2 regions of the Cyanobium sp. NIES-981 genome follow, and region 1 is predicted to be linked to the other one. Evidence: riboswitches for the same ligand, from Rfam matches in the RefSeq annotation. Region 1 holds a riboswitch; the other holds the start of a gene.
The links. Region 1 has a riboswitch for cobalamin ahead of CBM981_RS02675 (HupE/UreJ family protein). Riboswitches for the same ligand answer to the same signal wherever they lie in the genome.

Region 1 (4,338 bases):
CACGGCATCCAGGCCGCCCAGATCGCGCTCCTCATGCCAGAGGAAGCGGGTGGCCACACCCAGACACCCTTCCAGGGCCCAGCGCACATCCCGGTCGCAGTTCGAGCCGGGAAACACCACGATGCCCACGGTCATCCCTGCTGCCCCCCGGACACTGCCTGGCCGGACACTTCCTGAAGGTCGAGGGTCCAGTTCTCGATGACGGGATTGGCCAGCAGGCGGTCACTGAGCAGTTCGAGCTGCTGGCGCGCCGTGGCGACATCCGGCGCCTCGAGCTCCACCTCGATCGCCTTGCCGATGCGCAGCCTCCGCACCGTGCCCACGCCGAGGCGGGCGGCGGCGGCACGGGTGGCCTCGCCGGCGGGATCGAGAACCGATGGACGCAGAGAGACCTGAACGCGGGCGTTGTAGACGGGCACGGCGCAGCCGGAGTTTGTTAAATCTTGGCAGCCCATGGCGCCCTGTTCCCTGGCGCGGGGCAGCTTGAAGAGGTAGCCGCGGGGCGCACCATGCCGTTCCTCCTGGGCCAGGCCTCCGGTGGGAGCGCCCAGCAGAGCCGGTTCTGGAGGCTTCTGCTTCTGGTGGCCTTGCAGGTCGCGGTTCTTCCGATCGGTTCGGCCACGGCCCAGGACATGGCGGCCGCTGCAGCAACGCCGCTGGCTGAGCCGATTCAGCTGCGTTGCCGCGACCGCAACGGTCCCTGGGCTGATTGCCATCTCCAGGTGGAGGAGATCGGCAGGCGCTGGCGTCTGCTTCTCGACGGTCAGAGCATCGAATTCCGCCACGACGGGCGCGGCAGCGTCACGATGCAACGGCACAGAACAGGGGAGCCGGCCACCACCTGGGTGCCGGTGGAACCGCGCTGGAGCGAGGAGCAGGCCCTCTGCTGGGACGGCATCTGCGCCCAGGGGGATCTCCCCCTCGACTAGGTCGCTTCCAGGGTCTGCCGCAGGGACGCCTCCAGCCCCGTGGCGTCAAGTCCGAAGCCCAGCATCACCAGTTCCAGGGTCCCCGCTGGCATCTCTCGGGCGGGCTGATCGCCGGATCCCCCGGCCTCGAACCAGCTCTCGAGCCGGGGACCCACCGCCTGGATCATCAGTGGCCGGGCCTTGCCTGGAAGGAGCAGCCGCCCTTTCACCCTCACCAGGCCGCTCTCACGGCAGAGCTGGGCCACGGCCGCTTCCACCTGGGGCCGGCTCCAGACGCCCATCAGCCGGAGCGCCACGGCATCCATGGCCACATGGCTGTGGTCATGGTCGTGGGGCTCCCCGGCCTCCAGGAGGTGGTCGTCGTCGCGGCCGTGGAGCCCCAGCACCAGGGCGGGGTCGATCCGGCCCCGCTCCATCGGAACAATCGGGGTTCCAGGCCGGACCAGGGCCTCCACCCGCCGCCGCACCCGTTCCAGACCGGCGGCGTCGAGGCCATCGGCCCGGCTCACCAGCACAAGGTCGGCACACTCCAGCTGCTCGGCGAACAACTCGTCGATCGCACTGGCATGGTCCAGGCTTGGATCCGCCTGACGCTGGGCCTCCAGGGCCCCGGGATCCGCCACCACAGCCCCCTGGGCCAGCGCTTCACCGTCCACCACGGTGACCACACCATTGACCCGGGTGCGCGAGCGGATCTCGGGCCAGCCGAACGCCGCCACCAGCGGCTCCGGCAAGGCCAGGCCGCTGGTCTCCACCACGATGCCGTCCAGCTGGTCTGCTCTCTGCAGCAGCAGTTCCATGCTGGGCAGAAAGTCGTCCTGCACGGTGCAGCACAGGCATCCGTTGGCCAGCTCCACCAGGCGCTGGTCGATCTCGTCCTCAGGGCAGAAGCCGCAGCTGCGCAGCAGATCCCCGTCGAGCCCCACCTCACCGAATTCATTCACCAGCACCGCGAGGCGCTGGCCACCCCTGGTGAGCAGTTGCCGCAGAAGCGTGGTCTTGCCCGCACCGAGGAAGCCGGTCACCACGGTGACGGGCAGCCGCCGGGGCGAGGGCGGCACGACTGGCGTTGTCATGGAGGCTCCTCAGCTCACAGCATTGGAGAGGGCAAGGGAGGCACTGGCACCCACCAGCAGCAGCCCCGACCAGCGCAGCCCACGCGCCGGGATCCTGGCGGTGAGGCGCCGCAGCAGCGCCAGGGCGAACACCAGCAGGGCGGCCTGGCTGAGCAGCAGCCCGGCGGCGTAGAAGCCGATGGGCATGGCGGTCCATCCCAGCACGGAGCCGCTGAGCACGTAGCCATGCACGCCCATGCACGGCAGCAGCACGGTGGTCGGCAGCCACCTCCACAGCACCAGGGCCACCACCGCCAGGGTGCCGGCCACGATGAGCTCGGCGCCGGGAAGGCCCGGGGCGAGCAACCCGGCCAGACTCCCCAGCATCCCGACGGCCAGCAGGGTCAGCATCCAGAGGCCGCGACGCTGCAGACCCACCAGGGAGAGGGCCAGCAGGAAGAGCAGATGATCAGGGCCGATCACGGGGTGGAGCAATCCGCTCACCAGGCCGTTCAGGGGTGTCGGCTGCAGTGCATTGACATCGAGCAGGTGGTGGGCCCTGGCGGGCAGGCCGAGCGACAGGGCCGCGCCAGCCGCCGCCAGGGGCAGGCCTGCCGCCCATGGGGCTCTGATGGAAAAGGACATGGTTCGGTCCGCGCCGAGAGTTCAGGAAATCCGGCGGGCGTTCTGACTGGGCACAGGGAGCCAGGCTCGATCTGCCTTCACAGCTGCGGGACAGTGCCGGTCTTTCACCGGCTTTCCCCGTTGCCTCCGCTGGCTGATCACCAGCGGAACCGGACCCCGATCCTATGGGCAGGGCCCCGGACCACCCCCAGCGGCCTCAGCGGCAGGCCAGGCTGTCGCGGGTCGCGACTCCGGTGCTGGGATTCACACCCGTGGCGCGGGCACACAGGGCCTTCTGCTCGGGCAGGTCCAGAACGGCGTCACTGAAGTCAGCCCCGGTGATGCTGCTGCCCTTGAAGCGGCTCTGCATCAGCATGGCGTTGCGCAGGATGGCCCCTTCCAGGTTGCTGTCATCGAAGCGGGTCGCGTAGGCCACCACGTCCTCCAGATTGGCGGCGCTCAGGTTCGCCTCGCGCAGCGAACTGCCGTTGAACACGGCTCCGCGCAGGTCGGCCTCGCTGAAGTCGAAGCCCTCCAGGCTCGCCTTGAGGAACTCCTGCTGGCGCAGGTTGCGGCCATGCATGTCGGGTTGGAGATCCTGCAGGGCCCTCTGGCCCCGCAGTTCAGGAGCCGTGATCGCCTGAGCGGCCGGCGTCGAGCCGATCAGCACCACGCCCAGCAGGCAGGCCGCCACCAGCTGGCGGCCCAGGGTCAGCAGCAAGGAACGGAGGCGGCCCATCGGCACACAACTACGGTGAAGCCTCAACTTATGGCAACCATGGGGATGACCCTGCGGGTGGTGGTTCCTCCCCACCCCCTGATCGGCCACTGGCTCAGCGTGCTGCGCAACCGGCACACCCCCCCTGCCGTGTACGCCACGGCCACGGCGGAGCTGGGCCGCTGGCTCACCTATGAGGCCCTGCGCGACTGGCTGCCCCAGCGCAGCACCCCGATCGAGGGATGCCTGGGGGCTACCGAGGGCAGGGTGGTGGATCCGGGGGTGCCGCTCCTGGCCCTGCCCGTTCTCACCGCCGGCCTGGGCCTGTGGGACGGGGCTCGCCAGGTGCTGCCCGCCGCCCGGGTGCAGCATGTGGACCGCTGCGGCAGCACCCTGCCGGCATCGATCGAGAGCCGTTGCGGTGTGCTGGTCTTCGCCCCTGAAGTGGCCACGGGCCACAGCCTGGTGGCTCTGCTGGAGCAGCTGGAACGGCGTGGCGTGAGCGGAGACCGCCTGCGGGTGGTCGCGACCCTGGCCTCCGGGCCTGGCCTCTCCTTGCTCGGTGAGCGCTTTCCCTGGCTCACCCTTTACACCAGCTGCGTGGATCCGGGTCTCACCGAACGGCAGGAGATCGAACCTGGGATCGGCAGGGTGGCCGAGCGCCTGTTCGCCCTGCCCGCCACGCCAGCGGCCGACGCTGCTGTGGCGGGCACCACTGCCTAGGCTTGGGGCAGTTCCAGGCTGCAGATGGCAGGCCCGCATGCGGAATCCGGCGCCTCGCGCGGCCGATCGTCCACCTACCCGGCGGCCGCTGCGGCGGGGGATTCCTCGGCCCTGCTGATCAGCGCCCTGGCCGGTGCCGTGATCGGCGCGGCGGGACTGGCCTGGTGGTTGCTCTCGGAAGCCGAGAAGCGGCGCCTCCGCGGCCGCCAGCAGCGCGCCCTGCGCCTCTCCCGGCTGCAGGACAGCGGCGGTGGGCTCGACGAACCGACGGCGCTCCCGGGCTCCGAAC
Region 2 (4,338 bases), 1.0 Mb from region 1:
AGATCCCCACCCCGAAGAACAGCAGGCACTGCACAGGCGCCATCACCACCATCGCCAGCACCCGCGGCACCACGAGGTACTGCACAGGATCGGTGCGCAGCATCGTGATCGCGTCGATCTGCTCCGTCACCTTCATCGTGCCGAGCTGGGCGGCGTAGGCGGTGGCCACCTTGCCGGTGAGCAGGGTGGCGGTGAGTAGGGGGGCGATCTCCCGCGAGAGGCCCAGGGCGAGGAGGCCCCCCACCGCGGCGTTGGCGCCCTGCTTGGAGAGCTCGGCCACCACCTGGATGTTGAACACGGTGCCGGCCGCCAGGGCCGTGATCACCACGATCAGGAAACTGCCGGGGCCAGCCTCCAGCAGCTCCTGCATCAGGTCGTTGAAGCCGATGCGGCCGCGGGCGATGGCGCTCACCGCCTGGCCGCCGATCATGCAGCTCACCCCCAGCCGCCGCAGCCAGCGGGGCAGCCGCAGGGGGCGGAGCAGCAGGAAGGAGCGACTCATGCGGCCCGGGGCAGACGGCGGGGCCAGTGGCGCATCACCACCAGCCCGAGCACCACCAGCACCGCCGGGATCAGCCCCATGCACAGCCGGATCGTCACCAGGGCGCTGGCGGGCTGTCCAGCGTTGGGGAGGGCTTCGTCGTAGCCGCTGGCGGTGAGCAGCACACCGAGCAGGGTGATCACCAGGCTGATGCACACCTTCTGGGCCAGCACCATCCAGGCGCTGTACTGCCCGGCCGGTTTTTCCGGGTCGGCATCGATGGCATCCGGCAGCAGCGACCAGGGGATCAGGTAGGCCGTGGAGGCGCCGATGCCGGCGATCACGATCGTGCCCAGCAGCAGCAGCAGCCTGATGGCATTGCCGGGCCAGGCGAAGGCCTCCATCGAGCTGTCCAGGGGCTGGAGCAGCATCACGCTGAGGCAGGCAGCGATCCACAGACCGCCGCCCCAGCGCAGGGCCGCCAGCCGGCCGCGGCGGTGGGACACCGCGGTCCAGAGCCAGAGGCCGCCCAGCGAACTGACCAGAAACGGCAGCAGGATCAGCTTGCTGATGCTTTCGGGCACCTCCATGACCACCGGCAGAAAGAACAGGGACACCGCCTGCATCAGCTGCAGGGAGCACCAGAGCAGGAGATAGAGGCCCAGCACCATGCCGAAGCGGCCGTTCCGCACCACCCGGCGCAACAGCCGCCGGGTGGTGCCGGTGGACCGTTCCGGGCGCTGGCACTGGCGGGCGGCGGGGATCAGCCCCCAGCCGCACAGGAGGGCGGAGGCGGTGATGATCAGCCCGGCCACCAGCCCCACGGGCAGGTAGCTGCTGGCATCACTGAGGTCGCGCACCAGCACGCCCGCCAGCAGGGCCGCCGTCACGGTGGCCAGGATCGATCCGGTGAAGCGGGCCGTGTTGAGCCGGGTGCGCAGGGAGACATCGGTGCTGAGCTCCGCCGCCAGAGCCGTGTACGGCAGGTTGACGCAGGTGTAGAGGCTGTTGGCCACCACCGAGACCAGCAAGAAGATGGTGAACTTGGTCCACAGGCTCTGCCACGGGGGCAGCCACCACATGGCCGCCATCGCCACCCCGAGCGGGGCGGCGCTCCAGAGGATCCAGGGCAGCCGCGGCCCCCAGGGGCTGCTGGTCTTGTCGCTCAGCCAGCCCACGATCGGGTCGTTGATGGCGTCCCAGAGGCGCCCCAGCCCGTAGGCCAGCCCGGCCAGCCAGGGGGGCAGGCCGGCCGCCACATAGAACCGCAGCAGGTAGAAGCCGATCAGGGAGGCCCCCATGCCGGTGCCGACGTCCCCCAGGCCGTAGGCCCAGAGCAGTCGCTGGCGTGGGCCGCCGCGCAGGTCGGCGGCATCTGTGAGGGGCGCCGATGCCGGAGGCGCTTCGCGGGCGGTGGTCGCCAAGGGCGTGGGGAGCGTTCCGGACGCAGGCCATAATGGCCGAGCCCTCAGGCCGCGGAGCCCCCAGCCGCCGAGCCCGAGGACTCACGCCAGTACGTGTGTACTGATGCGGGCGTAGTTTAGTGGTAAAACCTCAGCCTTCCAAGCTGATGATGCGGGTTCGATTCCCGCCGCCCGCTTCACGGAGCAAAGCTCTCAGAGAGCCACTTCTCAGGGAGCGACTACAGAGCACCGGGCTTCAGTGCACCGGGCTTCAGAGCACCAGAGCGCGGAGCGGAGCCAGGGCCATCACGCCGCCGAACAGGGCCAGCAGCAGCGCCACCGCCGCCGTCCAGCGGGTGGGCAGGCGGCGCAGCAGCAGGTAGCTGCCGCCGCTCACCAGCAGGGATGCGGCGCCGGATCCGGCCCACCACAGGGCGGAGGCGACGCCCGCGGGTGCTTCCTGGCCGTGGAGCATGGCATGGACCGCCACGGCCGTGGCGATCAGGCCCCCGCAGAGCCCCAGGGCCGGCGCCTGGCTGGCCCTGGGGCTCTGCAGCACCAGGGCGGCCACCGCGGGCACCGCCAGGGCCGCCAGCAGCTCGGCGGCGGGCAGGCCGCCGCCCAGGGCGCCGAAAAGCCCGCCGGCCAGGGCCCCGGCCAGCCCCCAGAGCAGCAGCTGGGAGGAGAGCCAGGAGGCTGCGGCGCCCACGGCGATCAGGAGCAGCAGATGGTCGGTGCCGGCCAGGGGGTGCAGGAAGCCGGCCGCCAGCCCGCCGCTGGCGATGCTGTGGGCCTGGGCAGGCTGGCCCGCCAGCAGGGCCGTACCGGTGGCGAGGGCCACCAGCACGGCCAGGGAACGGGTGCTCGGGAACTGGGGCATGGATTCTCCCGGTGTCCGCGCCGGGCAGAAAGGAATGGGGAAAACGGCGAGCGTTCTGACTCGGGAGCCGGGCTCCCTCACAGCTGCGGGACAGTGCCGGAGTTGCACCGGGCTTTCCTCCTTGCCTTCCGGCGGTGGCCCCGGAAACCGTCTCCCGCCCATTCTGCGCACAGGGGGCGATCGGGGGGCACGGGCGTGGGCTGGGCAGTGGGCGTGGGCTGGGCGGTGCGGACGGCCGGCTCAGGGGTTGAGGATCTCCTCCCGCCATCCCTCCTCGCGACGCCAGCGGCGGCGGCGATGGGGGTGGCCCACCAGCTCCAGCAGCTCCACCTGCCCGATCCCGATCCGCAGCAGCTGGAAGTGCTCCGGCATGGGGACGTCGTCGGCCAGGTCTGCCGGGAAGGGCGCCCCAGCCTCCAGGGGGGCTCCCGGGGCGGGCCAGCCCCAGAGCGCCCGGCCGCCCGGGCTCAGGCCCCGCCAGTGCCGTTGCCGCTCGCCCATCTCCAGGTCGGGAGGCAAGGCGAGAAGCCGGCCGCGCAGGCGGAACTGGCAGCGGGCCCGGCTCAGCAGCCAGCAGAGCTCCACCCCGGGCTGGTGGCGGAGCTCGGCTGCCTTGGCACTGCGCCCGTCGGTGAGCAGATCGAGGCTGGCGCCATCGGCCCAGCCCCGGAACACCAGGGTGCGCAGCCGCGGGGTGCCGTCAGCGGCCACCGTGGCCAGCTGCAGCCAGCGGGCCGCGGGCGAGCGGCCTTCCCGCTGGCGTGCCCCCTTCAGCAGGGGGCGCCAGGGGGGCAGGTCGCTCACGCGGCCTGGGCCTGGCGGCGCTGGAGCATCACGGCGGCGGCGCCCGTGGCCGCCAGGCCCAGGGCGCCGCCCACGGCCAGGAACACCAGGGTCTGCAGGGCCAGCAGGACCAGCCCGATGGCCGAGGCGGTCTTGATCTGGATCCGGGATTTGATCAGCAGGGTGAGCAGCAGCAGCACGGTGGCCTGCAGCCCGGCGATCCTGGCCACCAGGGCCGGGCCGCTGAGCGGGCAGAGGGGGCAGGGAGGGAGCATCGGGGCCGGGAGCAGCCTGCCCATGCTGGCGGGAACGCGGGCCCTGCTGCCGGCCCGCCCGGAGCTGCCGGCAGCAGGGCTCACGGCAGCAGGGGCCCGCCGCTGGCGCGGCGGATGGCCACGATCCCAGGACGGGGCGGCCGGCCCGGAACGCCGGAGGGCCAGTTCGAGCCCAGGGGCACCGTGCGCTCCTGCACGAAGGAGGTGCCGCCCCGGTCCACCAGGGGGGTGCGCAGGATGGTGGAGGCGTTGGCCGCTCGGGTGCCGTTCAGTTCACCGGGGTGCTGCACGGCCAGGAAGAGCGTGTGCTGCCCTGCGTCGAAGCAGGGGCCGGTGAGCTCGCACTCCATGGGGCCGGTGGCGAAGCAGAGCGCTTCTCCCCGGGCCGGGCCGTCCTTCGGCAGCACCCAGCAGCTGTTGTTGCCGAAGGGATCGCCCGGGTCCGGCCGCGAGGAGCGATCGGTCACGAGCCACACGTTGCCGGAGCGGTCCACCTCCAGGTTGTCGGGGTTGGCG

Region 2: another riboswitch for cobalamin. It lies ahead of CBM981_RS07875 (HupE/UreJ family protein); the one in region 1 lies ahead of CBM981_RS02675 (HupE/UreJ family protein).

What each region holds. Positions count from the first base shown of each region.
Region 1 covers NZ_LT578417.1:512,873-517,210, forward strand. The annotation lists gene purQ (phosphoribosylformylglycinamidine synthase subunit PurQ) at 1-135, opposite strand, end outside; gene purS (phosphoribosylformylglycinamidine synthase subunit PurS) at 132-419, opposite strand; gene CBM981_RS02665 (hypothetical protein) at 510-929, shown strand; gene cobW (cobalamin biosynthesis protein CobW) at 926-2,005, opposite strand; gene CBM981_RS02675 (HupE/UreJ family protein) at 2,015-2,629, opposite strand; cobalamin riboswitch at 2,644-2,798, opposite strand; gene CBM981_RS02680 (pentapeptide repeat-containing protein) at 2,826-3,347, opposite strand; gene CBM981_RS02685 (uracil phosphoribosyltransferase) at 3,387-4,049, shown strand; gene CBM981_RS02690 (hypothetical protein) at 4,074-4,338, shown strand, end outside.
Region 2 covers NZ_LT578417.1:1,537,020-1,541,357, reverse strand. The annotation lists gene CBM981_RS07890 (ABC transporter permease) at 1-472, opposite strand, end outside; gene CBM981_RS07885 (MFS transporter) at 499-1,905, opposite strand; tRNA gene CBM981_RS07880 (tRNA-Gly) at 2,011-2,081, shown strand; gene CBM981_RS07875 (HupE/UreJ family protein) at 2,156-2,764, opposite strand; cobalamin riboswitch at 2,792-2,931, opposite strand; gene CBM981_RS07870 (pyridoxamine 5'-phosphate oxidase family protein) at 3,005-3,568, opposite strand; gene CBM981_RS07865 (hypothetical protein) at 3,565-3,906, opposite strand; gene CBM981_RS07860 (PhoX family phosphatase) at 3,903-4,338, opposite strand, start outside.